2 linked regions of the Limibacter armeniacum genome follow. The protein of the gene in region 2 interacts with the protein of the main gene of each other region in a pairwise test. Links are inferred from orthologs where the notes say so. Each region holds a gene or a part of one and is shown on either strand. Other genes may lie near its edges.

Region 1 (8,381 bases), on a different replicon or contig from region 2:
TTTCTCAGCCACAAGGAGGCGAAAGCCTTGCTTCACAAGAAGCCTGCACTTTTGTTCCTGCTTTATTCTACATGACCAATGTTAGTATAGACCAAACTGATTCAGAGGATGGTGAAATCTCAGTAGCGTGGACTCAACCTTACAACGAAAGTCTGGAATCTGTTACTTACAGACTTTTTAGAGGTGAAGGGTTGTCTGGCATGGACCCATTGACTGAAATCAACCAAACTTTCCAAAAACAAGATACCTCTTACATTGACAAGGGACTTGATACAGAAAACACTCGCTACCATTATTGGGTAGAGCTTTCTTCCAGTGGAAATTTGTTGGAAACATCCAGAACAGCCTCTCAAGTAGAGCTCAGGGCTTCACCCAAATTGAATAGTATCATACTGAACTGGAAAGCTTCTGTTCCATGGAGTATAACCTCAAGTAGTAGACCTATTCATTATATTTTCAAAAAACTCAAAGAAGAGGATAATAGTGAATTCAAATTACTGGACAGTGTGATGGTTAGCAGCGAGGGGCTAATGTATGAAGACTTGTCTGAAGGGATGATTGAAGGACAAGAGTACTGTTACAAAATCCTTACAGTCGGTACCTATGAACAGTATGGCTTACCTGACTCATTGATCAATTATTCTCAGGAATTATGTGCTACATTATTAGATACAATTCCCCCTTGTCCACCTGTACTCACACTTGTTAGTCCAGACTGTAATGCACTTTCTCAAGAGCAATATAGTACAGATGATCAATGCTTACAGACCTATACCAATCAACTGTCATGGATTGATGGCACAGGAGACACATGTGATGACGATATTGCTTACTATAATATCTATTACAGTGAAAGGGAACAAAGCAGTTTGGAAGGGTTCAATAAAATAGGTTCAACTCCTGATCTACAATACCTTCACGAAGACCTTGTTTCCATTGCCGGAAGCTATACTGTTACCGCAGTAGACTTCTCTGGAAATGAAAGTGTATTATCCAATATTGAGGTTCAAGATAATGAATGCACAAGTTATATATTACCTAATGCATTCAGTCCTAACAATGATGGGATTAATGACCTCTTCATTCCTATGAGATGCCCTAGGTTTGTCAAGGAAGTTAAGTTTACAGTGATCAATAGATGGGGAGGTTTGATATTTACTTCTGATCAAAACCCAGAAATTAATTGGGATGGCAGAGACCTAGATGGGCAACTGCTTTCATCAGGTACTTATTATTATGAGGCTGAAGTCACATTTTACAGACTTCACGAAGAGGATGAGAAAACCACTTACAAAGGTTGGGTAATGCTTATGAGAAACAAAGATGACAATAATATAGACACGTCTATCAAGTAGTCATAAAACTACCCAGACAATACTTTTAAAGAGGAAAAGCGGAATGAAACTATATTTCATTCCGCTTTTATTTTACGTATACCAATAAAGAATTAAGCAGGAACCTTCTCCACACTTACTTTCCCTCTAACTCCTACCATAATCACAATCAGAGCACTTGCTCCCATCAAATAGGGATAATAAAGATATTGCATTACTTCTAATGGACTAATCACTGCCGCACCGGCCACACTTACAGCAGCCAATATTTGTGCTCCATACGGAATGGTTCCTTGTGCAAAACAAGAAAAAGTATCCAACAAACTTGCTGTTCGCCTTGGATCTAACTCAAACCTGTCTGAAATATCTTTCGCAATAGGTCCTGCAATAATAATCGCAACCGTATTATTCGCTGTACAAACATCTACAACACTGATTAATGCAGCAATACCCAATTCAGCACCTCGCTTACTTTTGACATTTCGTAATATCAAACTGATCAAAAACTCAATACCTCCATTCTTACGAATCAATTCGACAACTCCTCCTACCAATAAACAGATAATAACCAATTCAGACATTCCTGAAATTCCCTTCTGTACAGCCGCTATCCAGCCCCATATATCAAAACTTTCAGTATAAATACCAACAACTCCTGATATCAGCACACCTCCTGCCAGAACAAGAATTACATTCACACCAAACAATGCCGCAACAAGTACTGCTACATAAGGGAAAACCTTAATCAATGAGTACTCCAATTCTTCGTTTAGACTTGTAGCTTCTCCTCCTGCCAAAAACAGATACAATAGCATGGTTAATACAGCTCCAGGCAAGACAATTCCGATATTCATCTTGAACTTGTCTCTCATCTTGACTCCTTGTGTTCTTGCAGAAGCAATCGTTGTATCAGAAATCATAGATAGGTTATCCCCAAACATTGCACCTCCAATTACAGAGCCTAATGTAAGTCCCAACGGAAGTCCCAATTGCTCAGCTACTCCAACGCCTATCGGTGCTACAGCTACGATAGTTCCCACGGATGTCCCTACTGCTAATGATATAAAACATGCAATCAGGAAGAGCCCTGCCACCAAAACATTGGAAGGCAGTAATGACAGTCCCATATTAACTGTTGAGTCAATAGCTCCCATCGCTTTTCCAGTTTGGGCAAAAGCACCAGCCAACAGAAATATCAAGCACATCAACATGATATCTCTGTTTCCCATTCCTTTCGCAAAATCTCCTACTTTTTCACTGAGTCCCCTTCCCCGGTCCATACCAATGGCTACACCTGATGCTATTAGGAAAGCTACCCCCACAGGCATCTTATAAAAATCCCCTGTAATAATGGATACACAAAGGTAAACCAACAAAAACACCCCTAGCGGTAAAAGTGCCCATGCATTTCCTCTCTTGACAACTGTCGTATCGTTTTCTGTATTCAAAGCAATCTATAATTATTCACAAAAACTCTTAGAACTATTACATCTATTAAAAAGTTCCAAACTTAGCAAAAAATAAGCGGCAACCTCATAAGAGATTGCCGCCGCATATATTATATGGATAGGTATCTACCCTATACAAGTCCACTTTCTACAAGATATTCAGCAATTTGAACAGTATTTGTAGCCGCACCTTTTCTTAGGTTATCAGCAACAATCCACATGTTCAAAGTATTTGCCTGAGACTCATCTCTTCTCAACCTTCCTACAAAAGTTTCATCACGATTGTGGGCGTTGATTGGCATAGGGTATACATTGTTTGCTGGGTCGTCTTGCAAAATAATACCAGGTGCTTCTGATAGGATTGCTTTTACTTCATCCAAATCAAAATCTTCCTTGAACTCAACGTTTACAGCTTCAGAGTGCCCTCCGATTGTTGGGATACGTACAGTTGTAGAAGTTACCTTGATTGACTCATCACCAAAAATTTTCTTGGTTTCGTTAATCATTTTCATCTCCTCTTTTGTGTACCCATTGTCCATGAAAACATCAATATGTGGCAACACATTCAGGTCAATTTTGTGAGGATAAGCACGCTCACCTTCTACTCCCTGACGCTCATTCATCAACTGGTCAACAGCCTTTTTACCCGAACCTGTCACTGATTGGTATGTTGAAACCACTACACGCTCAATTCCATAACGGTTTCTTAGTGGAGCCAATGCCACAACCATTTGTATCGTAGAGCAGTTAGGGTTGGCTATAATTTTATCCTCTTTGGTTAATGTATCAGCATTCACCTCTGGTACAATCAGTTTTTTGCTGGCATCCATTCTCCAAGCAGAAGAGTTGTCAATAACAGTTGTTCCTACTGCTGCAAACTTTGGAGCAAACTCCAATGAAATGCTTCCTCCTGCTGAGAAAATGGCAATATCAGGTCTTGCTGCAATAGCATCTTCTATTGTAACAACAGTATATTCTTTATCCTGATAAGTAACTTTTTTACCGGCAGATCTAGCCGATGCCACCATCAGTAATTCATCAAAGTGAAAGCCTCTTTCTGCAATCACGTTCAGCATTTGCTCACCTACGAGTCCTGTTGCTCCTACGATAGCTAATTTCATGGTATAATCTTATGTTTCGGTATCTGATTCAATCTTCGTGCTTTCAAAAATCCTATTTTTTTCAACCTAAACAATACTTATTTGCATTTTTTTGCATTGGTAAATAACAATTTTGTAACATTTACAACAGATTGATATTTTCAAAACAAAAAGATAACCTTCGTTATACCTCAGACTTTTACTTTGATAAATACGCAGAAATAGGTCACCTCTAAAGCTCCCAACTGTCTTAAAATCTCCATCCTTTTTCCTTTCATTTAGAGATCTTCTGACTGTAAGAATTGCTAACACATATCAACAAGTTTAGCATAAGGTTCCTAAACACACCTGAAACCTTACGTAATATAGGATATATAAGAAAATGTAGTTTCATTTGTACGACCAAAATCAAAACCTTTTAAGACCTCCGGTACTCTTTAGTTTTTAATAGACTAAACGCAAACAAACCTCTCTTTACTTTACTACCAGCTATACTATTCAGTGCTTTTCCATCTAAAACTTACACCAACCAGGAAACACTGAAAAACACTTTCGACCATCATGAAACTTATATGTTTCTTCCTTCTAATCTTTCTACAATCAAGCACATTATTAGCTCAGCTTGACTCTGCTTCCTATACCTATGATTTTGGGGCAAGTCTTCATGGTGATACTATGTTAAGTATTGATAACACTAAGCACTTGAGTTACCATAAACCATTAGGTTTTGAAGTCACTTATCTTAGACAAACAGATGGCCGTAAATACTGGGAAGAAGTCCAAAATTATCCTCTTTGGGGTATATCACTGCAATACTTTGATTACAGAAGCAACATCCTAAAAAAGATGTTAAGCCTCTCTCTAGACTATCGTAGGAATATCTATAGAGGAAAAAGAGGGGCTACCTTTATTCCTCTTGGCATTGGGCTAGCTTATACTCCTGGATATTTTGACATCGAAAAGAACCCACTTAATACAGCCATTGGACAACCAGTTTCCTTTATACTCTATATCGGCATCCTCCAGCAAATACATATCAATAACTACTGGTCAATTGACCTCAAATTAGGACTTACACACTATTCAAACGGAGGACTATCAGCCCCTAACAGTGGTGTAAACCTCCTGAATACAAGTTTGGGAGTTAGTCGCAAAATACAGCAGCCTGATTTTAAGAAAAATCTACTTCCTCCAGCATTGGACAATAAGCTCCATTGCTTATTACAAGTAGCCACTGGTGCAAAAGAAGTATTGCCTACTCTTGGTAGATGGCCATTTTATAACGCTACACTCCTTTTTGCCAAAAACCTAAATTATAGACATGCTATCAATATTGGAGTGGATTATCAATATAGTGAAGCCTTGAAAAAGGAAGTTCACTTTATGCAAACGCAATGGTTTTACAACTCAACAAACGACAATGTACCTGACCACCAAACCGTCAGCCTTCTTGGTGGATATGAGTTTAAGGCGGGAAAGATCAGTGTACCTATTCTACTTGCTGCCCACATTTATAAAGAACTAGACACACTACCTACATTCTATCAAAAAATTGGACTAAGGTACTGGTTCAATAATTTATTCGCATCAATCACACTCAGAAGCTTTACTGGCAACTCAGATGGAATAGAATGGGGATTAGGTTTTAAAATTTAGCTCACATGAGAAAAATACTGCTATACCTCATTTGCCTAACTTTCAGTTTTGCATGTAATGAGATTGAATTTGATTGCTTCCAGTCAACAGGGCCTATTGAATCATATGAATTAGACTTCACTCAAATCGACTCATTAATTGTTCATGACAATATTGCTGTCTCAATCAGCTCTGCACCTCACCAAAGAGTTGTTACAGAAACAGGTAAAAACCTTTTTTCAGACCTTCAGTTTATTCAAAACGGAAAAACACTAACTGTTTATAATAATAATTACTGCAACTGGGTAAGAGAAAAGCACAGTCCTATACTACACCTATCTACATCTTCTCTCAAATACTTATCTCCTTCTGGCTCAGGAGACATCACATCAGCTAATCTTCTGACAATAGACACACTGACAATATTCACACAAAGAAGCTCCAGTAGTCTCCACTTGAAGATAAATAGCCAACTTATCAGAATCATCAGTAACAGTATCTCCCCTGTCACACTTGAAGGCGATAGTGAAGTTTTATCGTTAGGAATGTATTACAATATAGGCAATTTGGAGTGTAGTAAACTGAAGGCCAATACAGTTACTGTAAATCACCGAGGGCTTGGTAGGATTACTGTCAACCCAATAAAAATGCTGAGCGTCAACTTATACTCTGAAGGAGATGTAGAATACGTACACCAACCTGACAGTATTTCTGTTCAACATACAGGAGGAGGAGAACTTATTGGACCATAAATAAGCCCCTGTTTCATTAGAAACAGGGGCTATCTATTTTTATCTTAAAAGATGCCTTATGCAAGCAATCTGATTGGATCTTCCAAGAATTTCTTCAAGTCAAGTAAGAAGGCAGAACCTACAGCTCCATCTACTACTCTATGGTCACAAGACAATGTTACTTTCATAACATTACCAGGTACAATCTGACCATTTTTCACTACAGGTACTTGCTTGATACCACCTACTGCAAGGATACAAGAGTTTGGCGGGTTGATAATCGCTGTAAACTCTTCGATACCAAACATACCCAAGTTAGAGATAGTGAAAGTAGAACCTTCCCAATCTTGTGGTTGCAGTTTCTTATCAATAGCTCTCTTAGCCAAGTCTTTTACCTCAGCTGAGATTGCAGACATTCCTTTTTGGTCAGCATGTCTTACTACTGGTACCAGAAGTCCGTCAGGTACAGCTACTGCAATACCGACATGCACGTGGTCATTGAAACGGATCGCATCACCCATCCAACCAGCGTTCACATATTTATGTTTTTTCAATGCTGCTGCTACTGCTTTCACAACCATATCGTTGAATGAAATCTTCACGTCAGACACTTCATTCAGGCTCTTTCTTGCTGTAATTGCATTGTCCATATCAATGTCCAATGTCAAATAGAAGTGAGGTGCTGTGAATTTCGCTTCTGTCAAACGGTTAGCAATAGTCTTACGCATTTGTGATACAGGCTCATCGTAAGAGTGCTCAACACCTGCTGGTGCTGCTGCTACAGCTGGAGCCGCTTGAGGTGCTGCTGTAGTAGGTTGAGGTACGAACGCTTCCACGTCACGCTTCACTACTCTGCCATTTTCACCTGAACCTGGAATCATCGCAATATTGAAGCCTTTATCTTCAGCCATTTTCTTAGCCAATGGAGAAGCAAATACTCTATTTCCATCTGATTCAGGAGCTGGTGCTGCCGATCTTGAAACTGGTGCTGAAGCCGCAGGTGCCGCAGTTTTTTGTGGTGTTGCAGCTGGAGCCGATGCAGTTTGTTTCGGTGCTTCTGTTTTAGGAGCCTCTGCCTTAGGAGCAGCTTCTTTCTTAGCTGGAGCTGACTGAGATGCTTTCAATAGTGTTTCCCAATCTGCACCTGCTTCACCGATGATCGCAATCACTCCGTCAATCGGAACGTTAGTTACATCAGTGATATAAAGCATAGTACCATCGTTGTATGACTCAAGCTCCATAGTTGCTTTGTCAGTTTCAACCTCCGCCAAAACATCTCCTGAGCTCACTTCATCTCCTACTTTCACCAACCAGCTAGAAATAACACCTTCTTTCATAGTGTCAGACATCTTTGGCATTCTGATTACTTCAGCATTGATTCCTGAAGTATCTACTGCTTCAGACGCAGCCGCTTCTTGGGCTGGAGCCTCCTCTTCTGCTGGCGCAGCAGTTTCTTCAGCTGGAGCTGAAGAAGCACCTTTACCATCCAAAAGGCTTTGATAATCTTCTCCTGGTTCACCAATGATTGCAATAATGCCATCAATTGGCACAGCTGCTTTTTCTTGCGCTGCTATATAAAGAATTGTGCCATCCTCATATGACTCCAATTCCATGGTTGCTTTATCTGTTTCCACTTCAGCCAGGATGTCTCCTGAACTTACTTGGTCACCTTCTTTTACTAACCAAGACGCTATCACACCTTCTTTCATGGTGTCAGACATCTTCGGCATTCTGATTACTTCTGCCATAGTGAAAATTTTGTCTGATTATTCGAGATTATTGTCTAATTTTCGTTTTCGTGCTCAAAAATAGCAGGATTATTTGATTGTCACAATTTTGATTCAATGACCTTTTTTATCCCACCACACCACTCACACAGTTATCTCACTGGTTATGAAATAAGTAACCCCCACACACATCTAAAATAAGACCTTATAGCAACAATATGTATTTACAGATGTTTAAATGCCAAAGGTTTATTCACATAAAAGTAAAAAGTCACTTATAGTAGCATAAGAGAGATTAACATTTTCATTGAGCTTTATCATTAGCTTTTTTTCTTTAAAAATTCAATGTTGCATTATTCATATTGTACAATTTTATTTGCAACAGCGAGAGTGAAATGAACCCCTG
Region 2 (8,236 bases):
GATGACATAAATGCTATTTGCCGAAATGGTTGGCAATGCTGTTCACTAAGTTGTAATCAGCCTGTTCATAATTGGGATAAAGTTTCCTCATCTCTTGTTCTGCTTCCTTGGCTGTTTTAGATGAAGCGATAACCCTTAGAAACTCTTGAAGGTACACGATATTCTCATCAATTAGCTTCATATCAGCGGGAGGTCCATGGCCTGAAAATACCTTAGGTTGACTGCTGTTGTATTTTTTCTTCAATGTCTGTAATTCCTGAATCCAATTGATAATGCATTGTTTATCGACACCATAGCCTAACCACAGATGTACTTTGTTGTAGCAAAGGTCGCTGACAAATAGTGCGTTGAGATCATGAATGTAGACTGTAGTGACATGAGGGGCTTCAGCAGATGCATAGTCACTCTTTAAAAGGAGTTGAGTTCCATTAGGAAGGGAGAGTAAGGTGTCATTCAGTACCTTTATTGCCGCTAGGAAGCTAAAGTCAGGTATGGAGTCTTTTTCAGATACCATATCTGGTAATATTACATCTGCAGCTGGACGCTTCAATGCTTCCATCATTTCCTTGATATCTTTCTTGATAGAAGAGGTTGCTGTAACCGTGTTTGCTTCAGGAAAGCTTTGCAGAATCGTTGGCAAGCCTAGGAGTTGACCAGGGTGTCCGTGTGTAATTAGGATTTCCTTGGGTTTTCTCTGCCTGTCGTTAAGTCTCCGGACAATTCTTTTTGCATCCTTTTCATTGCGGAAACAATCGAGTAGGATAGCTGACTGACCGTCATAGATGATATAGGAGCTTAAACTTCCAGACAAGCTTTTGATCCATTCTATACGGGCTTTGGGAGCTTTGTCTTGCGCTTTTGAATAAAAAGGCAATTCCATAAAAAACAGTGTGGCACATATTAAGAGAAGGAGAGGTGCCAAAAATAAGTGGCGTTTCATGATTAGCTGGTTGGTTATCAGTTATCTGTGTGGTAGATTGCACTGAACAAGTTAGGAAAAAAAGATGAGGTGTTGAAAACAGGACCTTCTCACTCTTTATTTTTGAGAATAGTTTCCTAAATTTGTCTTTGTATACTGCAAAAATCAGATTGAATATGACAGATCCCAATTATAATACAGCTAGGCCCGAGCTAAAACTGAAAGAATACGGTAGAAACGTACAGATGCTTGTGGAATACATCTCAGAGCTTGAGGATAAAGACAAGCGTACAAAATATGCCAATATACTCATACAGTTGATGAAACAGCTGAACCCAAATGTAAATGCTGGCACAGATAGCCTTCAGCGTACATGGGATCACCTTTATGTTATGTCCAGTTTTGATTTGGATGTTGAAAGCCCTTACCCAATTCCTGAAGAGGATGTTTTGTGGAGAAAGCCACAGCGCATTGCATACAAGGATGGTGAAATGAGGTTCAAACATTATGGCCGCAATATTGAGATGCTGGTAGGTAAAGCACTTGATGAGGAAGACGAAGATGTGAGGTTGAAAGCATTTGCCAATATTATGCGCCTGATGAAAAACTTCTATCAGTCATGGAATCAGGAAAACCCTGATGAAGCTGTAATTATGCAGGATATTGAAACTATGGCGAAAGGTGGTGTTGATATGATGGTAGTGCTTGATAAGTTCCCATTCTTGGTGGACAAGCGTAACTACAATGATGTGATCAAGAAATACAACAGCAGAAAAAGAAAGAAGTATTAGTCTAATACATACTGAATTCATAAAGAAAAATCCTTCCTGAATATGGTAATTTCAGGAAGGATTTTTTTATCCCCTTACGTAGACGAAGGTCATGTACACAATGAAAATTAGCATAAGCATTCCTCCTTCAAACCTGCTCAATAGCTTTTTTCTTTGGGTATGGGAAAAAAGAAAAACGAGTACAATAGCCATGATTTGTACTATCAAATCTGTGTTGAGGTGGTAATGGTAGGGCATCTTACCCATTAGTCTTGTTACAGGAAGAATAAAGACGATATTGAAAATGTTAGACCCTGTTACATTACTGAATACAATATCCATCCGCTTTTTTCTGACAGCCATAATGGAGGTTACCAATTCGGGCAGGGAAGTACCTGTTGCCAAAATAAAGATGGCGATAAATTCCGTACTCTTGCCTATGTATTGACTGATTTCCAGTGATTGTGTAACCGTAAGGTAACCACCAGCTGTGATGGTAACCATACCAACCACAATATCCTCAAAAATCAGTAGGGCAGGCAGCTCTTTCACTTCCGTTACTAATAACTCATTTTCTTCAGGTTCATGGGTGACCAAGTACAGCAGGAATACGATAAACAACAGAAATATTAGTCCTGCCTCCAAAAAGCTCAATGTGTCTGCATACTCTTTTCCAAAAAAGTAGGCATCATTGACCAAAACGAACAGCATTACCGTTACAATCAGTGCGTAAGGGATATCCCTCCAGATATTGTTACGGTTAATCATTATGGGAGAGATCAGTGCTGTGAGTCCCAGAATAAATAGAAGGTTGAAGTTATTACTGCCTATGATGTTGGCAAATACGACATCTGTTTCGCCATACAAATGGGCTACAATACTTACCGTTAGTTCTGGAACGGATGTGGTGAAGGCAACAAGGCTTAAGCCAAGTGTCACTTCTGAAAGTTTGTATTTCTGGGCAAGGGAGGACGTACCTTCCAGGAATTGGGAAGGACCTTCGATAAGAAGCCCAAAGCCAAGAAGTAGCAGTAGTATGTTAAGCCAGATCTCCAAGTTTAGTTTTCAGGTAATGGTATAGTACTATTTGTTGAATCGAAGGGCGAAGTTAATGTTTTTCTTGTTCACTTATATCAGTTTAAAATGGTCAGCATCTAAATGTGCTGGGAACTTTTCTCTAAACTTTGAAAGTATATCTTTTTCGAGCGTCACCTGCCAAATACCTTCTTGTTCTTGAGGTGCTAAAAGAGCTTCTCCTTTAGGTGAGTAGGCCGCTGTATGTCCATTGTAAGGAATACCATTTCCATCGGTACCCACTCTGTTGACACCAATACAATATGACAGGTTTTCAATAGCCCTGGCAGCCAGTAATGTGTCCCATGCATTGACTCTGGCAGCTGGCCAGTTGGCAACATAAAGGAGCAGGTCATAGGATAGTGATTGGTTACGTGACCAAACAGGGAATCTTAGGTCATAACAGATTAGAGGGCATATTTTCCACCCTTTTAGGTCTACAAGTAGGGAATCCTTTCCAGCAGTGAAACTGAGGTGTTCATCAGCCATACTGAATAAATGGCGTTTGTCATACTGCTCATAAGTGCCGTCAGGTCTCATCCAGATCAGCCTGTTATAGCAGTTACCATTTTCCTTGACAACATAGCTACCTGTTACTACTGCACCAGTTTGAGCAGCCTGCTGCTTCATCCATTTAAAGGTAGTAAGGTTCATAGGTTCAGCCAGAGAGGCAGCTTCCTTTGCAAAACCGGTATTGAACATTTCAGGGAGTACAATCAGGTCAGTTGGAGAGGGGATTTGCCAAATCATTTCCTCCAGCATAGCCAAATTGGCTTCAGGAGAAAGCCAATGTAAGTCTGCTTGTATCAGTGTTATATTCAGGGCTTGTGTTGTCATTGAATGGTTTTTGTTTGCCAAATTTAGTTTGCATCTACAAATACGAGCATAAAGTAGAAAAGTCCACGATCGTTCTGAACGGCTGCCGCACTCATATAGTTAAAGTCAGGGTAGTTAATGTAGTTGCACCCTCCTTCCATAAATTGGGAAAATGCTGTGCCCGCAGGATCAAGGTTGTCATTGAAAGCATAACATCCTCTTACAGTTCTTACCGTAGTACCAAAGTTGGTTTTAATGGTATTGAAATATGGTGCTGCCAAGTCATCATTTTCAGCATTTGACCTGAACAATACAGTGTTGTAAAGTGCGTCACCCTCTGTACAGCGTACAAGGTATCGTTTAGCTTGCTGAAAAATCAAGAGGTCATGCTTTAACTCAGGTAAACCTGAAGCAGTTCTGTTAGCGTTGATTTTGTCAAACAACTGAGTTTCGATATAAGATCGGTTAGCAAAGTCGATTTCTCCTCTTTCCTCACAAGCTGAGAGAGAGAACAAGGCTGCCATGTATAAAACGAAAAAATACTTGAGTTTACTCATACCAAATGGGCTTTCTGCTTTGTCACAAATATAGGTAACCAGCTTGTATAACTAAAAAGTAGATGTGAAGTGGCTAACTAATATAAATACTCCTTAAACAACAAGACCACCCAAGAGATGTTGGGTGGTACTTGAAATTTTTAATGTATTGTCAGAATCTACTTCTTGTAGAATTTCATTTTATAGTCGTAGTTACACTGGCCTTTAGTAATCTTGTCCAGTTTACCTTTCAACAGGCGTCTTTTCAGAGGGCTTAGCATTTCTGTAAACAGGATGCCATCCAAGTGATCATATTCGTGCTGAATTACACGTGCAGTCATCCCATCAAACTCCTTCTCATGCTTTACCCAGTTTTCGTCAAACCATGAAAGCGTGATACGTTCAGGTCTGAAGATTTCTCCTCTGATACCCGGAATACTCAAACAACCTTCCTCATAACCCCAGTCATCGCCATCTTCTTCAACGATTTCAGGGTTAATGAATACCATTTTCATTCCTTCCTCTTTGGAATCTTCGTCCAGCATAAGGTTTGAGTCGATCACGAAAATTCTTTTGCTGATACCTACTTGTGGACCTGCAATTCCAACACCACTTGCTTCGTACATTGTATCAAACATATTGGCAGCGATTTCCTTTACGTCAATGTCGCCTTCTTGCTTGATTTCTGCTGCTACTTTTTTCAGGATCGGATCACCGTATGCTATTACTGGATATATCATGATTAAATTTGAAATAAAATATTGATCGCCATTCAGTACGTCATCATCAGGAAAATGAATTACTGCTGAAAGCATTCTGAATAATCAGGCGTATTTGATGCTATGATTTGAACTACAAAATTACGTTTTTCATTACAATTTTTTAGAACAGGGAGTTCCCTTTTTGTTCCAAATACGATTGCAGAATAATAACAGCACTGACTTTGTCAATGTTTCCTTTATTACGTCGATCCTTCTTTTTGGAGCCGCTTGCAATCATGGCATCCAAAGCCATCTTGGATGTGAAACGTTCATCAATCAGGTGAACAGGCTTGTCCGGAAAAATCTTATTCAACTCCTTCTCCAGTTTCAGTACAGGCTGTGTTGTATGTGTATCTTCTGTATTCAGTTTACGAGGATGTCCCAACACAATAGCCTCTACTTCTTCCTTTGCCATATATTCTTTGAGGTAAGGGATCAGCTTTTTGGTTTCAACTGTTTCAAGCCCACTTGCAATGATCTGCATTGGATCTGTAACAGCAAGTCCTGTTCGTTTGAGTCCGAAATCTATACTTATAATTCTAGCCATTGTAGATGTTTGTTTGGTGCAAAGGTAATGCTTTTAGTAAAGAATTCACTTTAAGGGGGTAAAACTAGTCTTAAGAGCGCATCTGAAGAAAACACAGGTTCGCACTTAATGGGCGCAATCATTGTTTTGATAACAATGTGCTTCTCTGTTTAGTTGTAGCCCTCAGTTTTGGATTCCATGATGCATATGCTTAAAATTTACTTTACTGCCATTTTACTTTTAATCTCTGTTTTGCCTGCTTTTTCCCAAAAGGAGCAGGTGCTGGCTGTATTGGATAAATATGGCTTATACCTTTCAATGCTTGAAGCAGGGTTAAAAGAGGAGGGAGCGGAGTATTATTTCAAATGCTCAACTACTATTGAAAGTAAGTCAAAGGTTATGAAATATACCTTTGAGTTTGACCCGAGAAGGTCTGCTGGTGCATTCTGGGTGGGCAGTAACGGGGGAGAAGAAACTACAGACAAGGAGACAAGACAATTGGAAACGTATTTGAATGAAAAGGTAGCAGAAGCAACGGCAGACATAGATGAAAACTCATTACAACTTGAGGCTGATACGGAAGAGGAACTGGTGATCTCTTTTAAGTATTCAACAACCACACTTCCTTCCTCATATGCATTTTTTGCTGATTGTCTTGTAAAAGCTCATATCAATAAAGCGGAAAAGGCTTTCACTTTTATCTCTTTTGAGAGTTTCCGACCGACTGTGCTAATGGGGAAAAAGGTTGAAAAACTGAAAGGGTATGGAACATTATGTACGCTTCATGGCAGTCAGGGGTGTTTTTTTGATCAGCTGTTTATCAATGCAGCGTCTACATGGCTGGGGAAGGATTTTAGACTGCTATCTAGGTACTATGATTATGGTAAAACACTTTAAAAAAAGTCCTCTTACGATTTTCTGAAAACCTATAAGAGGACTTGTCAAGTTTTATTCAGCGATCTTAGCTGCAATGGCTTCAACCGTCTTTTTAGTGTTTCCGATAAAGATTTCACCATCAATTATAAAAACAGGACGCTTCAGGAATGTGTACTCTTCCAATATCAGCGACCTGTAATCATCTTCATTCAGCTGCTGATCCTTTAAGCCTCTTGCTGCATACTGACGAGAGCGACGGCTGAATAGCGACTCATAGCTACCTGCAAGTGCTTTCATCTCATCTAGCTGCTCAGTTGTGATAGCGGCAGTCTTAATATCCTGTTTTTCAAAATCCTCTCCGATTCCCAATTCCTTTATAATTCTTTTGCAAGTGTCACAAGTGGAGAGGTGATAAACTTTTCTCATAGCTACAGATAATATTTAAAACATTAAAATTATTAGACCACCACCTGGTAGTCAGGTTGTTTGTATTGTATTTCTTCAATATTGCCTTTTATCATATGAGCCATTTTATCTGTAGGGAGGTCATTTGGGTCATGTCCAAATGGATCCTCAATTTCCTCAGCAATAATCACAAGGCTCATGGCTACATAGTAGATGATCAGTACCGGAACAAATGTCCACCAACCCAGCTGGTCTATAAACCCAATCGGCATGATCATGGCATAAATCCAAATATAAATTTTCAGTAAGTAGGCGTGAGCAATAGGAATCGGTGTATTGTGAATACGTTCACATTTACCAAGTACAACCAGCAAGTTGTCGGTGTATTCCATAAACTTGATGCGCTGGAAGTCTGATAGGTTACCACGTTCGTACTCATGTTCTATCACTTGAAGCATCATTCTGACCAAACCATTAGGGCGGTGTTGCCATTGTTTGAGTTGTTCAAGGATATCGTCAGGAAGGAATGTTAGTTCCTCAAAAATAACTCCTTTCCTAAGGTGTTCTTTCAGTACAAAAGGGAATGCCTTAAGCATAAGAAACAACCGCTTTTTATTTTCAGATTCTTCTATTTGCATGTGGATATGCAATGCAAAGTGCCTGCAAATATTGACCATTGAGCCAAGAACTTTACGGGCTTCCCACCACCTGTCATAAGCTGTGTTTGTTCTGAATACCAACAAAACACCTAAAGCAGCTCCCAATAATCCTGGCAGTGAAAAACTGCTGGCAAAGTTGAATTCTGTTAGCTCATGTATCGCGCTGAATAGCAGGCAGGGAATGGCAATGCTGATTAGGTTACGGGCAAGTTTTCGGACTAGATAGCCTTTGAACTTGACAATCAGGAAGATAGTAGAGTTGAATAAATCTTTAGAATCTTTTTCCACGATAGTAGTAGTTTTAGCTTAAATGATGATGAGATCTACACTAGGTGCGTTCATGCTATTGTTAGTTACGATTTGGGTTCTTTTCCTTCAACTTGATAGACAGAATGTGAAAGGTGAACATTTGAATAATTAAATGTACCTCTTGTAACATAATGGCAAAATTGGAAATAGTCCTGTTTCAGCCAGAATAGGTGCTAAAAGCCACTTCAAAGGACTGTCATTTGTTTTTATTTAGAATGACGCTTTTTATAGTACAGCAAATAATTGTGAATATCCAAAAAAGAGGAGGAATTCCAAAGGGTGGGCATTTGTTTTTGAAAAGAAGGCAGTTTACATTTGTTCCATCTTAAAAAGCAGCTAGCATTTGCTGATCAAAAGATAATTTCAATTTAGACTTTCCACCCTTCGTATTTAGGGTTGTATATAAAAGTATAAGGTGGAATGTTTTTTGTGAACTATTGTAAAAATTCGAAACAAAAAACATTCGAAACCATTAAAGCATTAAGAGAGTTAAACTTTTTTCATTTTCATATTTACTGGACTAAGGGCTTCGTCAATGATGAAGTCCTTTTTCAATTTTTAGGCTTTTGAAGGGCTGTCATATGA

The links.
Region 1: the proteins of def (region 2) and V6R21_RS23025 interact in binary tests that used the Escherichia coli proteins (3 or more experiments, as listed by UniProt). The link is inferred for Limibacter armeniacum from one-to-one orthologs.

Annotation. Positions count from the first base shown.
Region 1 is NZ_JBAJNO010000009.1:1,279,018-1,287,398, forward strand. What follows is about bases 1,909-4,898. They hold V6R21_RS23025 (aspartate-semialdehyde dehydrogenase), read right to left. Parts: upstream 3,904-4,898; coding sequence 2,914-3,903; downstream 1,909-2,913. Other genes in these bases: V6R21_RS23020 (Na+/H+ antiporter NhaC family protein), read right to left, coding at 1,909-2,782; V6R21_RS23030 (acyloxyacyl hydrolase), read left to right, coding at 4,444-4,898. In the rest of the region: V6R21_RS23015 (T9SS type B sorting domain-containing protein), read left to right, coding at 1-1,355; more of V6R21_RS23020, read right to left, coding at 1,448-1,908; more of V6R21_RS23030, read left to right, coding at 4,899-5,538; V6R21_RS23035 (GIN domain-containing protein), read left to right, coding at 5,544-6,269; V6R21_RS23040 (pyruvate dehydrogenase complex dihydrolipoamide acetyltransferase), read right to left, coding at 6,326-7,996.
Region 2 is NZ_JBAJNO010000008.1:1,667,749-1,675,984, forward strand. What follows is about bases 3,076-5,920. They hold def (peptide deformylase), read right to left. Parts: upstream 4,856-5,920; coding sequence 4,295-4,855; downstream 3,076-4,294. Other genes in these bases: V6R21_RS12900 (amidohydrolase), read right to left, coding at 3,076-3,600; V6R21_RS12905 (hypothetical protein), read right to left, coding at 3,624-4,136; ruvX (Holliday junction resolvase RuvX), read right to left, coding at 4,998-5,423; V6R21_RS12920 (hypothetical protein), read left to right, coding at 5,610-5,920. In the rest of the region: V6R21_RS12885 (MBL fold metallo-hydrolase), read right to left, coding at 14-940; V6R21_RS12890 (DUF4290 domain-containing protein), read left to right, coding at 1,096-1,710; V6R21_RS12895 (calcium/sodium antiporter), read right to left, coding at 1,777-2,745; more of V6R21_RS12900, read right to left, coding at 2,818-3,075; more of V6R21_RS12920, read left to right, coding at 5,921-6,299; V6R21_RS12925 (arsenate reductase family protein), read right to left, coding at 6,351-6,704; V6R21_RS12930 (bestrophin family protein), read right to left, coding at 6,737-7,630; V6R21_RS12935 (thiol-disulfide oxidoreductase DCC family protein), read right to left, coding at 8,210-8,236. UniProt on the Escherichia coli protein: Removes the formyl group from the N-terminal Met of newly synthesized proteins. Requires at least a dipeptide for an efficient rate of reaction. N-terminal L-methionine is a prerequisite for activity but the enzyme has broad specificity at other positions.